2 regions of the Roseibium alexandrii DFL-11 genome follow, and region 1 is predicted to be linked to the other one. Evidence: predicted binding sites of a transcription regulator. Region 1 holds the regulator's gene; the other holds the start of a gene.
What was found. Region 1 encodes LexA, which represses DNA repair genes until DNA is damaged. Its sites were predicted from a motif close to TGTTCNNNNTGTGTTCNG; they were not measured.
Positions count from the first base shown of each region.

Region 1 (7,768 bases):
GGCGGTGTGCCCGGTTATTGCGTGGTCGCCGAGTATCTTCCGATCGCAACACCGACTTGTGTTGGCTCTCAGGTTTTGCCGCAAGCCTGGCCGCAAACCGTTTATGAAGCTCCTGCGCGATACGCGGGACCAGATCTTCGACCAGTACGTCCTCATGTGGCGTACGTGACCTTTTTGACCTGTGATCTTGCATTTACGGTCCTCCATCCCAGGAAAATCACAACATGCTGTTGTTACGCGAACAAGCTGTGGCAACTGCGTAAGTGTTTTTAGGTAGATCAGACCGGAGATGCGAGAGCGTGAGTTTTTCTGAGAGGCGTCATCTCCCCCCAGAAACAAGAAAAGCCCCGGATCTGTGATCCGGGGCTTTGGTCTGGTCAGTGCCTGAACCAATCAGCGGCGCTGATCGATCGGTACGTAGTCACGCTTGGAGGCACCTGTGTAGAGCTGACGCGGGCGGCCGATACGCTGGGACGGATCTTCCACCATTTCCTTCCACTGGGCGATCCAGCCGACGGTCCGCGCAAGCGCGAACAGCACGGTGAACATTGTGGTCGGGAATCCGAGCGCGCGCAGCGTGATGCCGGAGTAGAAGTCGATGTTCGGATAAAGCTTCTTCTCGACGAAATACGGATCGTTCAGGGCGATCTTTTCCAGTTCCATCGCAATGTCGAGGAGCGGATCGTCCTTGATGCCGAGTTCGCCGAGAACCTCGTGGCAGGTCTTCTGCATGATCTTGGCGCGCGGATCGTAGTTCTTGTAGACCCGGTGACCGAAGCCCATGAGACGGAACGGATCGTTCTTGTCTTTCGCGCGGGCAACAAACTCCGGAATGCGGTCAACAGAACCGATTTCGGAAAGCATGTTCAGCGCCGCTTCGTTGGCGCCGCCGTGTGCCGGGCCCCAGAGACAGGCAATGCCTGCTGCAATACATGCGAACGGGTTCGCACCGGAAGAACCGGCAAGACGCACGGTGGATGTGGAGGCGTTCTGCTCGTGATCGGCGTGCAAGATGAAGATACGATCCATGGCGCGCGCCAGAACCGGGTTTACCTTGTACTCTTCACACGGAACAGCAAAGCACATGTGCAGGAAGTTCGCTGCGTAGCCGAGATCGTTGCGCGGATAAACGAACGGCTGACCGACGTGGTACTTGTAGGCCATCGCAGCCATGGTCGGCAGTTTCGCGATCATGCGCAGGGATGCGACCATCCGCTGATGCGGATCGGAAATGTCGGTGCTGTCATGATAGAATGCTGACAGGGCGCCGACGGTGCCGCAGAGGATCGCCATCGGGTGGGCGTCGCGGCGGAAACCGGAATAGAACCGGTTCATCTGTTCGTGGATCATCGTATGATAGGTCACACGGGTGACGAAATCGTCTTTCTGCGTCTTGGTCGGCAGCTCGCCATAGAGCAGCAGATAGCAGGATTCCAGGAAGTCACCATGGTCGGCGAGCTGTTCGATCGGATACCCGCGATACAGCAGCGTGCCTTCGTCACCATCGATGTAGGTGATTTTGGATTCGCACGATGCGGTTGAGGTAAAGCCCGGGTCGTAGGTGAACATGCCCGTGTCCTTGTAAAGGGACGAGATGTTCACAACCGACGGTCCGATGGATCCGTCAAGGACGTCGAAATCGTGGTCGTTGCCACCGACGTTGAGCTTGGCGTTGTTGTCGGCCATTCAGAAAACCCCCTATTTGTTACCCTTGCACTGCCGAGCCACGGGCCTTGGATGCAAGACCCAAATGAGGCGGCCAGACTGTGCTGGAGGAATGGTCGCGTCTTGCCTAGCCCATTTGCCGCACTGCCGCAAGCAGCAGCGTATAACGCTTTGGTCAAAGACCTACATGTTGCGGTTTGCTTATGTTCCGGCGCACTGCAGCAATATGCGCCGGAACAATGGTCAATGCTGTGTCAGGCAGCCTGATCGGCAATCCGGGCCAGGGATTCGTCCCGGCCGAGCGCAATCAGAACGTCATAAATGCCAGGGGAAGTGCCCCGGCCGGTCAACGCAGCGCGCAGTGGCTGGGCGACTTTGCCGAGTTTCACATCCTTGTCTTCCGCATAGGCTTTGACAGCCGCCTCCAGCGGTTCCGCTTGCCAGTCAGCAACGCCAGAAAGCACGCCGTTCAGATCGCCCAGAACCGCCCGGGCGTCATCTGTGAGGATCTTGATCGCCTTCTCGTCATTTTCGAGAGGACGCTGGCGCCAAAGGTAGGACGCGCTGTCGGTCAGTTCGACAAGTGTCTTTGCGCGTTCCTTCAGGCCGGGAAGGGCCGTCAGAGCCGTCTGGGCATTGGCCGCGTCCGACATCCATTCCAAGACCGCCGCCCCATCGCCCGCATGGGCTAGATAGACCTTCCAATGCTCAAGCAGCTCAGCGTCGTCGGTTGCGCGCATGTAATGGCCATTGAGATTTTCCAGCTTCTTGAAATCGAAGCGCGCTGCCGACTGACCAACGGCATCCATGCCGAACCATTTGACCATGTCCTCAAGCGACATGATCTCTTCATCGCCATGGCTCCAGCCGAGGCGGGCGAGGTAGTTGCGCATGGCTTGCGGCAGATAGCCGAGGGCCCGGTAGGCTTCGGCGCCCGTCGCGCCATGGCGCTTGGAAAGTTTGGCACCGTCCGGTCCGTGGATCAGCGGAATATGCGCCATTTTCGGCACGTCCCAGCCGTTGGCATCAAAAATCAACGTCTGCCGGGCCGCGTTGGTAAGATGGTCGACGCCGCGGATGATATGCGTGATGCCCATGTCGTGATCGTCGACAACCACGGCCAGCATGTATGTCGGCGTGCCGTCGGAGCGCAGGAGGACAAAGTCATCAAGATCCTTGTTCGGGATCACCACACGGCCTTGAACCATGTCGTCCACGACAGTTTCACCGTCTTGCGGGGCTTTCAGCCGGATCACCGGATCAATGCCTTCGGGCGCTTCGGACGCATCCTTGTCGCGCCAGGTGCCGTCATAACGTGGCGGCCTGCCTTCTGCGCGCGCCTTTTCGCGCATCGCATCCACTTCTTCCGGCGTGGAATAACAGCGGTAGGCCGTGCCGTTTTCCAGCATCTGGTCAACAACTTCCTCGTGGCGTGCCACGCGGGAGAACTGGGAGATCGGTTCGCCGTCCCAATCAAGGCCCAGCCACGAAAGACCATCCATCAGCGCATCGACCGCTTCTTGTGTGGAGCGGGCCCGGTCTGTGTCTTCGATGCGCAGCAGCATCTTGCCGCCGTGATGCTTGGCGAACAGCCAGTTGAAGAGTGCGGTGCGGGCACCGCCAATATGAAGAAATCCGGTCGGGGATGGGGCGAAACGCGTGACGATATCTTGTGCCATGGTGCTTTTTGAAAGTCTCTGTCAGAATGAGGCGCGGATCTGCGCCTGACGGATAGTGGCGCGGTCTTAGCATAGGCAAGCCTGAGGCAAAATAGGCTTTGCTGCGATCGTCAAACCCGGCAGAAGGAGCGCGGGTGGTACGGGAGGTGAAACCAGACGCCGATGATGACAACCGGGGTGTCCCCGGCGCTCCCGTTAGTGACCTTTCAGTTTTATCGTCAAACATGGATAACAGCCGCAGGCCCACCGACGCATCGCCCTGGATCGCGTTTCTGAGAGCCCGGAGAGAACGCAAAGACCGGCCAATTGATCAGCGCGCCGGTTGGGCGGGAACGGCGGACGATTGGGAGCAGTTTTGGCAAAAGCAGGGTCTTCTGTGGACCGGATTTTCCTTCAGCGCCGGTATTTTTCTCTACAGCTTGTTGCCTGACGAGCCGAGTTGGCCGGTTCTTGGCGTGCTATTCGTTTTATCAGCTGGTTTCGCGGGCTCCCATGCCATCCGAATGGGCCTGCCGCGAATTTTGATCCTTTTGCTCGCCCTTTTGGCAGGGCTCAGCACTGCAACACTCCGAACAGCTGCAGTGGACGCGCCCCGGCTGGCGGAGCCGATGACAGTTCTGTTGCGCGGTGAAGTCTTGAAGGTGCAGGAAACCCGGTCCGGCAAGCGCGTTGTGGTCCGCCTCAGTGAAGTTGATGCCAGAGCCAATACCGACGCGCGGTTTGCAAACCGGGTCCGGTTGCGCATTCCGGCAGATGCGGGCATTGCACCCGGCGACTGGATCAAAGTCCGGGCCCGCTTGTTTCCGCCCATGGGCCCTGTGGTGCCGGGCGGATATGACTTTTCCTTCCGCGCCTATTTTGACGGCATTGGCGCAAGCGGCTTCAGTTACGGAGCTCCTGAGATCGTCCAGGGACCTGCGCCATCTCAGGTCCTTCTGCTCGTTCGCCATGTTAATGGGCTCCGCCAGCACCTGGCGGCGCGGATTTCGGCGCTTTTGCCGGAAGGCCCGGAAACTGCTCTTGCGGTAGCACTCTTGGTGGGGGACCGCGGCGGTATAGATGAAAAGACCGAAGAGAGCCTTCGGGCTGCGGGCCTTGCGCATATACTGGCGATTTCTGGCCTGCATATGGCGCTCTTTGCAGGCGGTGCTTATGCTGTGTGTCTTGGCACCTTGGCACTCATCCCGGGCCTTGCGCTGCGCTGGCCAATCCATAAGGTCTCAGCGGTTCTCGCCCTCGTCGCGGCAGCTTTTTATCTTCTGCTGTCCGGGGCATCGGTCGCTACCCAAAGATCCTTCATTATGATCGCGCTGGTCTTTTTGGGGATCATGACCGGACGCCGGGGATTGACGCTGCGATCGGTCGCAATCGCCGGCCTGTTTTTACTTCTGCTCGCGCCGGAACGCCTGTTTTATCCAGGTTTTCAGATGTCGTTTGCGGCCGTGATCGCACTGGTCGCCGTTTATGATCTGTGGCGGTCGCATCAAAAGAGACGCAGGATTTTCATCCCATCAGCAAACGGGCCCTTTTGGTTCTTGTCCGGTGCACTAAAATGGGCCACCGGTTTGTTCGTGACGGCACTCGTCGCCGGGATCGCAACCGGCATTGTCGGTGCGTACCATTTTTCCCGGATCGCGCCCTTCGGACTGGTTGGTAACATGCTGGGAATGCCGGTTTTTTCGATCATCGTAATGCCAATGGGCGTGGTCGCACTGGTCCTGATGCCGTTCGGTTTGGCGGCAATCCCACTCAAGATCATGAGCGCCGGTCTGGCGGTGCTGATTCGGATAGCCGAGTTCACAGAACAAATTGCGCCTGACTTTGGCCGGATGGGCAGTTTGACCGGCCTGTCTGCCGCTGTTTTGTTGGCAGGCTTTTTGGGTTTGCTGCTCGCTCCAGGCCGCTTCCGGATGATCTGTTTGGGTCTTGCGTCTATCGGAATTGCGCTTGCGATAATATCGCGCCCGCCAGATATTTACATTCCGGCAACCGGGCCTCAATTGGCCGCGCGGGATTTTGAGGGAAGTTTACAGATGTCCAGCGCGAGAAGTTCTTTTTCCGTAGAGACTTGGTTCGAAAGGGAAGGAGTGTCAGCTGAAGCGATTAAATCGCGCAAGATGAAAGATGATCAGCGCTCTTGTGACCCTTCAGGCTGTGTTGTCCGGGCGTTTGCAGCGCGGGGAGTAGTTGGTGTTGAGCACGTGCCGATCCACATCGCGCTGCCCAAAACCCGGGACGCCTTTTTTTATGACTGTCAAAAGGCCGATATGATCGTGACCGATATGGTCGCGCCAGAAGTATGCCGCGCAGCCGAAGTGTTCGACCGGGAAATCAGAAAGGCGCGCGGCGCTGTCTCCATCTGGCTGGAACAAGTCTGTCGAACAGGCTCCCCAACGAAGGGCCCGCTGGTCAAAAAGGGGGCGAGAATAGAAGCTGCGGTTCAAAGAAGAAGTGAGGCGCTAGCCCAAGTAATGCATCCGCAAACTACACCGGCACCGGCTAAAACTGCCAACGCAGTCGTTTGCCAAACCCAAATACAATCAGTCGAGTACGCAAAACCAGCGCCTCCGCGGCCGTGGCACAAGCAAGGAACGGTCACGCGCGCCAGCTTGCGCGCATCAGCTGATTAAACCACTCGGGACTACTTACAAAACCGAAGCAGCGGGCAACTCTTGAAGATGCCTGCCAGTATAGACGCCTCAGTACCGGCGGAATAGAGAAACAAGTTTACCTTGCACACGGACACGGCCCGGTCCGAAAATACGGGTCTCGTAGGCCGGATTGGCGGCCTCAAGCGCGATCGATGGGCCTTTCTTGCGCAGCCGCTTGAGCGTTGCTTCCTCGTCGTCCACAAGGGCCACGACGATGTCGCCGCTATCGGCGCTTTCCGTCCGGCGGATCAGGACGGTGTCCCCGTCCAAAATGCCAGCCTCGATCATCGAATCTCCGCGCACTTCCAGAGCGTAATGTTCCCCTTTGCCGAGAAGTTCTGGCGGGACGCTGATGGAGTGGCTGTGGGTCTGGATCGCCTCGATCGGAACACCGGCCGCAATCCGTCCCATGACCGGGATTTCCGTCGATGCTGCAACAGGTTCCGGCGCGGGTGCTGGAGCCGGTGCCGGTTTGCCGAGAGATCCTTCGATCACTTCTGGAGAGAAGCTGCCTCTTGGACGCGGCGCACCCAGACCCGGCGCGATCGAATCCGGCAAGCGGACAACTTCCATGGCGCGGGCTCTGTTGGGAAGCCGGCGTATGAAGCCACGTTCTTCCAGGGCTGTGATCAGCCGGTGGATGCCGGATTTGGAGCGGAGGTCCAAAGCATCTTTCATTTCATCGAAAGACGGCGGGACGCCGGTTTCCTTCAGTCTTTCGTGAATGAACATGAGCAGTTCGTACTGCTTACGCGTCAGCATACTGCGGTTCCTCGCCCTGAGTTTGGTTTTGTCTGAGAATCGCTCAGTACAAATCAAGAACATGCTACCTGTTCTCATTGTGTTCTGCAAGGGTAAACGTTCTCTTACTGTTCTGCTGTAGCTGTTAGAATTAAACGGCACGGGCAGCGGTTTGTCTGGCCGTAAATAAATGGCAGCAGAGTTCAAAGTGCGGTTTGTTTTCAAAAGGTTGAGTGATCATCGACTGCGGACCGTAGGGTCCGCAATATCGGCCAATGCAAATTAAACGTGGAACGTATTGAAAACAAATAGAGAATTTTCCTCGATGTTAGATGCTTCCGGTCCAGGAGTGTTCGACTGCGGACCTATTGCGGACCCTTTTTGTTTCGGTGTTTGATCGCCCGTGCAAAGTACGGGAGGTCATATCGGTCCACATTTCGAATGTAATCTTTGAATTCTTTGTTGGTCATGCGCCCGCTGTCCACAAATGCCTTTTTCTCTCGTTCGATGAATTCAGCAAATATCAACATCGCCAGTCCGATGGTTTCACCTTCTTTTTGCATTTCCTTCGCCTCCATGAACGCAAGCGCTTCTGGGGCGTGCTGTTCCAGGATCTCGATGAGGATCCGTTCGCCAGTTAGCTTCATGGTCATTATTCGGAAATCATCGATGGCAGTTTCAATCAATTCGGACTGTTGTCGCTGTAATGCCTCTCCAAAGAGAAAGTAATCTATCTTTTCTCCAGCTCCGGCACAGGCCTGCAACAAAAACTCAAGCGGAATCGAGTTTCTTGCTTTCCATGATGAAACAGTCTTGTTCGATGCCTCAAAGTATTAATGTAAGCCCAAATCTGTTTTGAGTTTTAGAGCCAATTATACTCTATCGATTGGTCTGGAAAGACTATCGTTCTGAAACGGCGAACAATCTATACTTGGATTAAGCTCTATGAAGCTGTGGGACCAGTCGGCCTAAAACGCACAAAACGCTCTGACCGTGGCAAGTCACGTTGTTTTATCGCCCGCGAATGGGATT
Region 1 covers NZ_CM011002.1:1,489,175-1,496,942, reverse strand. Annotated here, with positions in the region: gene gltA (citrate synthase) at 394-1,686, opposite strand; gene gltX (glutamate--tRNA ligase) at 1,920-3,344, opposite strand; gene SADFL11_RS06965 (ComEC/Rec2 family competence protein) at 3,479-5,974, shown strand; gene lexA (transcriptional repressor LexA) at 6,044-6,757, opposite strand; gene SADFL11_RS06955 (hypothetical protein) at 7,102-7,500, opposite strand.

Region 2 (7,768 bases), 1.3 Mb from region 1:
TTGATGAAAGCCGCCCGTTCATTCCGCTGAATATTGCTGTCCTGACCGTCTCCGACACGCGGAAACCGGAGGACGACAGGTCCGGAAACACATTGGTGGACCGGCTGGAAAAGGCAGGGCACACACTGGCAGACCGCAAGATCGTTGCAGACGACGTGCCCGCGATCCAGGCGATTGCCAAGGACTGGATTTCAACGGACGGCATCGACGTGATCATCTCCACCGGCGGTACGGGCTTTACAGGCCGGGACGTCACGCCGGAAGCGATGGAACCGCTCTTTGAGAAGAAAATGGACGGGTTCTCGGAGGTCTTTCACCGGATTTCCTATGACAAGATCGGCACGTCCACCATCCAGTCCCGGGCAACCGGCGGCGTTGCAGGCGCTACCTACATCTTTGTCCTGCCAGGCTCCCCTGGCGCCTGCAAGGACGCCTGGGACGGCATCTTGAAGTGGCAGCTCGACTACCGCCACATGCCCTGCAATTTCGTGGAAATCATGCCACGGCTGGACGAGCACCTGAAGCGCGGCAAACTTCAGGAAGCCTGAGGCCTGCCAATGAAGTGCCGTTCTCAAGGCGAAGCCGGGAAGGTCCATGATCAGAGGACGTGACCGCCCAGAGTTCCCGGCTCAAGGCCGGGACGGCAACCGTGGTTGTGCGTTCAACACTTGCCCATCTCCACGACACGCCGCCCCTGCGCAGGTAGGGGCCCAGTAACCACTTGTTCCGGCACTCGAAACAAAACCGCAAAGCCCCAGAATACTGGATCCCTGCCTGCGCAGGGATGGCTGAGCTGAGTTACCTTGGGGCTGTAAGACTTTTTAGCGCTTGCCGGCCGAGGCCAAACGGATATGGCTTTGGGTTTCCGCCACCTCCGGCAAGGCCCGGATTTGGTCCAGTGTCTGATCCAGGAGCTTGAGTGAGCGGACACGTAGCTCGGCGACCAGATCGAACGCACCGCTGAGCGTGTGAATGTCGGTGATCGCATCGATCCGCCGAAGGGCTGCTTGCGTTGCGCGGCCATCGTCCGCCTTGAGCCGGATCAATGTGAAGGCGCTGATCTGGTGATCTTCTTCCGACTGTCCGAGCTCAACGGTGAACCGGTGTATGACCTTCTGATGCACGAGCCGGTCGATGCGGTTCTGCACCGTCCCCCGCGACACCTGAAGTGCTGCCGCCAGATCTGTAACCGAGGCCCGCGCGTCGCGGGTTAGAAGGTGTAACAGCCGGTGATCCAGGTCATCCATGGTTTCTTCTCATTTATTGTCTTTGGCCAACATCCACAGCCCATCCATATGCTGTCCCGGACGCCGTGCAACGGAGATCCGGGACCAGGGCCGAAACGAAACCGACCCCGGCTCGGGGGCCGGGGCGGCGCCTCGGCATTATGTATCATTTTGCTATAAAACTCCCGTTTTGTAAGAATTATTGACATTTTGATTGACGCGGACTCACGGCTTAATGCGGGCAACCGGCTTCCCGGCGGGAAGCGGAATGTCGATTGCTGTGGTGACTGAACCGGCACAGGCCGGAGACAACCTAGTCATCAGCCTGGGAGGGAATTCATGAAGAAAATAGCAGTGCTCGGATTGGGGAAAGTCGGAGCTTTGGCAGCCCGCTTGTTACATGACAGCGGCTTCGAGGTTTATGCCTACGACCAGCATTCGCCCCGGGAAGAACTGCCGTTTTCAGTGCAGTCTGCAGACTTGAAGGCCTACGATGGCCTGCTGCAGATGTTCAAGGGCGTCGATGCCGTCCTCTCCTGCTTGCCCTATCAACTCAATGTCGGTGTTGCCACGGCAGCCCACGCGACCGGGATCCACTATTTTGATCTGACGGAAGATGTGCCGACCACCAAGGCGATCATCGAGATGAGCGAAACCGCCAAGGGTCTCATGGCGCCGCAATGCGGTCTGGCGCCCGGGTTTGTTGGCATTGTTGGCGCAAAACAGATCGGCGATTTCGATGACTGCCGGTCCTGCCGGATGCGTGTCGGCGCGCTGCCGCAAAACCCGACCGGGCTGATGGGTTATGCCTTCAACTGGTCACCGGACGGGGTCGTCAACGAATACCTCAACGACTGCGAGGTGATCGAGGATGGCGTGCGCAAATGGGTCTCGCCAATGGAGTGGCTTGAAACCGTCTATATTGACGGCATGAAACTGGAAGCCTTCACCACCTCAGGCGGGCTTGGCACCATGTGCGAGACCTATTTGGGCAAGGTCGCCAATATCGACTACAAGACCATGCGCTATCCCGGTCATGCCGAACTGATGAACTTCTTCTTCCACGAGCTCCTCATGCGCGAGCGCCGTCAGGAAGCCGGGGAAATCCTGGTTCACGCCAAGCCGCCAACCGACAATGATGTAGTCTATGTACATGTGGCGTCCGAAGGCACCATTGACGGCCGCCCGCGCCGGGAGGAATTTGTCCGGGCTTACAAGCCGATCGAGATCGGCGGCCAGATGCGCACGGCAATTGCCTGGACCACTTCGGCTTCCGTTGTCGCTGTCATCGAGATGGTGCGGGACGGCGCGTTGCCGGCAACCGGCTTCCTAAAACAGGAAGACATTCCGCTGGACGGGTTTTTGAAAACCCGGACCGGTTCGCTCTACGCAGCGTAAGTCTTTTCCCGAAGAGAAAAGCCCTTCGTCCACTTGGCCGCCCCTGCGCAGGCAGGGGCCCAGTAACATGCGGGGCCATCTCCGGAACAACGAAATCCTCGGTGTACTGGATCCTTGCCTTCGCAGGGATGCCTTCTTCGTTTGCTTACCCGTGCAGCTTGACCGCGAGACTTGCCGGAACACGAAGGGCGCCAACGGCAAAACGTGCCAGGGCCTGACGCAGGCCGGTGGCATAGCCAGCTGCTCCCGGTTCACCCGCGCATACGGCTGCCGCGCGTAAAAACACCATACGGTTGCGGCCGATGCGTTTTGCAAGGTCCAGATCTTCCATTTCCGGCAATGGCCGGTGGCCACCAAGCTTTTCATAAAACTGGCGGGAGATCAGAAGGCCCTGGTTGCCATAAGGCATACCGAGCAGCTGGCTGCGCACTGAAGCGGCCTTTTCAGACAAACGCGGACCAAGCCCAAAAGCCTCGTAGCGCAACCGGAAGGCTGCCGCCGTCTTCGGACCTTTTGGGGTTCGTCCCGCCCGTTCTATGAAGGCTTGGGCTTCATGATGCCAGCCGCTTTCCAGAAGGGTTTCAGGCTGCAGGAACAAAAGCCAGTCGCCGCGTTTGGCAACGCTTGCGCCATGCGCGAGGCGCTCGCTGCGCGGCCCTTTGCGCGTCACGAACGTGCAGCCAGCCGCATCAGCAACCATCGCCGTGTTATCGGTCGACCCACCGTCCACAACGACAACTTCCCGAACAACACCTTCGGCGGCTGCCGGAACCAAGGCAGCCAACGCGTGCACAAGGTCGAGTTCTGCGTTTTCTGTCGGAATTATGACACTAATCATGACCCTTTCTATGACATGAAATTATCGAAAGTGCGAGAGAAGGGGCTTGTCCGGCGCCGGATTTTGGATAATGTTCTTGTATTGTTCTCATAAAGAGTCGGCAGTCTATGACACTTGCACCCCCAATCCCTCCTGTTTCTGCTCAACCGGCGCCCGATGCGGCGGATCTGAGCCATATGGCGGCCGACCGGCGCCGGGGACGTGCGGCCGCGACAAACCTCTCGGGACGGTTCGAGCCCCTTTCTAAAGAGGCCTTCGACGACGGCTGGGACAGTCTCGACGAATTGCCACCGCTCAAGACGGAAGTGCAGGAAGAACGCGCGCGGACGATCATTACGCGCAATGAGTCTCCGGACATTTCCTTCGACCGCTCGATAAACCCGTATCGTGGTTGCGAGCATGGCTGTATCTATTGTTTTGCCCGGCCAAGCCACGCCTTCATGGGCCTGTCGCCGGGCCTCGATTTTGAAACCCGGCTTTTTGCCAAACCCAACGCCGCAGCGCTCCTTGAGCGGGAGCTCTCGAAGCCGGGGTACCAGCCCAAGGTCATCGCCATCGGTACCAACACCGACCCCTACCAGCCGATGGAGCGCAGCTACAAGCTTATGCCGGAGATCCTCGAGGTTCTGGAGAACTGCGGCCACCCGGTCGCAATCGTTACCAAATCGGCGCTCGTGACCCGGGACATCGACATTTTGTCGCGGATGGCCGAGCGCAATCTGGTCAAGGTAGCTTTGTCGATTACGACGCTCGACAAAAAGTTGTGCCGCGCCATGGAACCCCGCGCATCCGCGCCACACAAGCGTCTTGCAGCGGTCAGAACACTGAGCGATGCAGGCATTCCTACCTCCGTCATGATGGCCCCCATCATACCTGCGCTAACGGACAGTGAAATTGAGAACCTTTTGGAAGCAGCCGCTGAGCACGGGGCCAGCGAAGCAGCCTTTATTCTGCTGCGTCTGCCTCTGGAGGTGTCTGAGCTCTTTCGCGATTGGCTTTTGCGGGAACGCCCGGACCGCTACCGCCACGTGATGAACCTGATCCGCTCCATGCGCGGCGGCAAGGATTACGATGCCAAATGGGGCGAGCGCATGCGCGGGCGCGGCCCCTATGCCGACCAGATCGCCAAACGCTTCTCGTTGGCGGCCAAACGGCTGAGTCTGAATTTGCGCAAGAGAAAGCTGTCCACCGAGCATTTTATCCAGCCGCAAAAAGGCGGCGTGCAACTGGATTTGTTCTGAGCGCAGTAAAGAGACCGCATTTGCCCTCCAAACGCCGTCCCGAACGCAGCAAGGCGGAGATTCGGGACCTGCTGGCGTGCGCTGTGGTCCCGGCTCAAGGCCGGGACGGCACCAACATGTCTTGCGCCTTGTTTTGCCAGACGGCATTTTGGCCCAATGACCAAAACACCGTCCCTCTTCGACCTCGCGTTTCCGGACAACCCCGACCTGAAAATCGAGAAAAAACACGCCAAATCCTATGACGGCCTTTTGTGCGGGGTCGATGAAGCCGGCCGCGGGCCATGGGCGGGTCCTGTGGTGACGGCGGCGGTTATCCTGGACTATGCGAATGTGCCGGCCGGACTGAACGACTCAAAAAAGCTGACTGAGGCCAAACGGGAATCCCTGTTCGGCGAGATCCTCAAAACCAGCTGGGTGTGCGCGGCAAGCGCTTCACCTGCTACCGTTGACAAGCTGAACATCCGGACGGCGACGCTGAGCGCCATGGTGCGGGCAGTGAACGGCCTGCCCAGAGTTCCGCAATACGTTCTCATCGATGGCCGCGATGTACCACCCGGTCTCGCCCAACCCGGGCAGGCGCTGATCAAGGGCGATGGCCGCTGCCTGTGTGTCGCCGCAGCCTCTATCGTTGCCAAGGTGCTGCGGGACCGAATGATGGTCGCCTTGGAGCCCGAATTTCCCGGCTACGGCTTTGCCCAGCACAAGGGATACGGGGTACCAGCACACCAAGCGGCCTTGGATACCCTGGGGCCGACAGCGCATCACCGGATGAGCTTTAAACCAGTCCGGCTTGCCGCCGACACTACACTCTAGCGCTTCACCCGTCCCAAAGATCTGTTTTGGGGTAAAACTGCGACCAGGCGAACCAGAACGCCTCATGGCTGCCGAGATCCGCTCCGTCCTCGCCAACGGCCCGGATACCACCAGCATCCAGTTCCAGACGAACGTTCTCAACGCGGATCTCAGTCCCCTGTTTGAGTGTGGCAAAGGCCTTGCTGCGCTGAAAAGCAACTGGCTGTCCGGACGCCGTGACAATCCCGATGATGTCCTCATGCACGGGCAGCCGGGGATCGACATCGCCAATTGGGAAAATCGGTCCGTTGGCGTCCCGGCCATTGCGGAAGTCGAAGTCACGGCCAAGCGCGAGCGCTTCCACCAAAACGGTTGTTTCCGGATGCGCCCTCTTCCAGGTGCCCCAATCGGTCGTCACGACGCTGACCTGTTTTAGCTTCAGGTTCTTCTCCGCGAGCGGACCAGTCACCGCAGTGCCGAGGAACGTGTCGAAGACCGAGTAGGTGTTGACGTCATACATCACCTTATTGGACCGAATGAGCAGCCCGGAGGTTCTCAAAATCGGCCGCTCAATTCCCTCCGGCAGTTCATCCGTCAGGTAGGCCTGCGCAGCGCCACATAAGGTGCAGTATGGAATTCCCAGGGTTCGGCCGCCGAGGGTGTCATTCACCATCTCCCGCACTTCCATGATACGCCGTGGATAGGCCCGATAGTCCCCATTTACCCCTATCCCGAAAACAATATCGCTGTCCTTGAGCCAGGTTGCGTCTTCAGCGCTGCTAACCTCCGGATTGTCCACAGCGGGAATGCAGTTGCACTGATTGTCGGTCTGGTCATACGGGCGGTCATCGATCAAGACCCCACCCCAGGATACCAACCGCCAATCAATTTCGCCCTCGACAAAGATCCTGTCCCAGCCGGGTACTATCGTTGTGAAGATCTCGCGCTTGGAAGCGAGATAGTCGGGCGGTGCGGGAATACCCCAGGCCATGAGATGATCAGTCACCTCGCCCCAACTGTTGCGCAGCGGTATCTCTTTGCCCAGCAGTTCGGACGCGGCTTCGCTCAAAGCCTGGTTCAGTTGCGGGCCAGTCGCAAACCGCATCAAATCACTGATGATCCAGACAAGGCGCGGGTCTTTGGATGCAGCGACTTCGGCAAGCGCCAGGCTTTGGTCCCGTCCCCAACCCGCATGGGTCACCGGGTCGACAAGCGCCATTTTCACGGTGCGTTTAAGATCATCGGACAGCGGGCCGTCTGGTATCGCGGGAGGAGTACCGAATTTTTCAATCACGTAGTCTGGAAGGGCCGAGCGCTCTTGAGCTTGGGCAAGTCCACCGCCGACAAGAGCCAACAGCGGTATGAGCGCAGCGATAAGGATATGTACAACAGCTCGATGAGACGACTTCATGGCGGCGCCTTTCCTGAAAACACCTAACACCCGGCCAACTGGACCGCGGTGGCATTGCATGAACGGCGCCTTGCTTGGTATCACCTTTAGTGAATTGCCCCAGGCGACGTGATCCGCTGAGGATGGCTTGAGTAGCCGCTCCTTTCGAATCACGACGCATCAGAAATTTTTGAGATCACAATCCGGCGAGAGGAAAATGGACGTCGAAATCACAGTCGCAGACAAAAGCGATGCGAAACAAATCCTTGAACTTCAGAAAATCGCCTTTCACAAAGAAGCAGCGCTAAATGGCGATATGCAGATCGCCCCAATGGTTGAGGCCCTTGCCGATACAGAGTCGGCATTCACCACGCATGTTTTTCTTATCGCCCGGAAAGGGGCTGACATCATCGGATCGGTTCGGGTCCGCGCTGAGGACGACACCTGCCATATAGGCCGGCTTTTTGTAGCTCCCGAACATCAAGGACGGGGCATCGGCCGGCAGCTCTTCATCGCAGCGGAAGAGAAGTTTCCCTCCGCCGGTTCCTACCGGCTGATTACCGGCAAGCTGAGCTCCGGCAACATCCGGCTATATGAAAGCCTCGGCTATCAGGTGACCGGCGAGATGATGGAGAACGGCCGGACACCGTTGGTGGTCATGGAGAAGGACCGGGCTTAGCGCCCTCAGATGGTTCAGACACCCACCCCACACACTCAGCCGCCCCTGCGAAAGCAGGGGCCCGGTAGCCATATCTGCCCACAAGGGAAACAAACCGCACCGGCTCCGATTACTGGATCCCTGCCTGCCCAGGGGTGCGGCGGAAAACGCCGACTTTCTGTATTCCGGCCGGATACAGACAAAAAAAGCGGCCCGCTAAGGCCG
Region 2 covers NZ_CM011002.1:2,813,512-2,821,279, forward strand. Annotated here, with positions in the region: gene moaB (molybdenum cofactor biosynthesis protein B) at 1-548, shown strand, start outside; gene SADFL11_RS13005 (Lrp/AsnC family transcriptional regulator) at 822-1,247, opposite strand; gene SADFL11_RS13010 (saccharopine dehydrogenase family protein) at 1,566-2,624, shown strand; gene SADFL11_RS13015 (glycosyltransferase) at 2,770-3,462, opposite strand; gene SADFL11_RS13020 (PA0069 family radical SAM protein) at 3,639-4,703, shown strand; gene SADFL11_RS13025 (ribonuclease HII) at 4,860-5,516, shown strand; gene SADFL11_RS13030 (DUF3179 domain-containing (seleno)protein) at 5,521-6,906, opposite strand; gene SADFL11_RS13035 (GNAT family N-acetyltransferase) at 7,103-7,564, shown strand.
Region 2: the regulator LexA is predicted to act here: its motif matches at 3,534-3,551, upstream of SADFL11_RS13020 (PA0069 family radical SAM protein).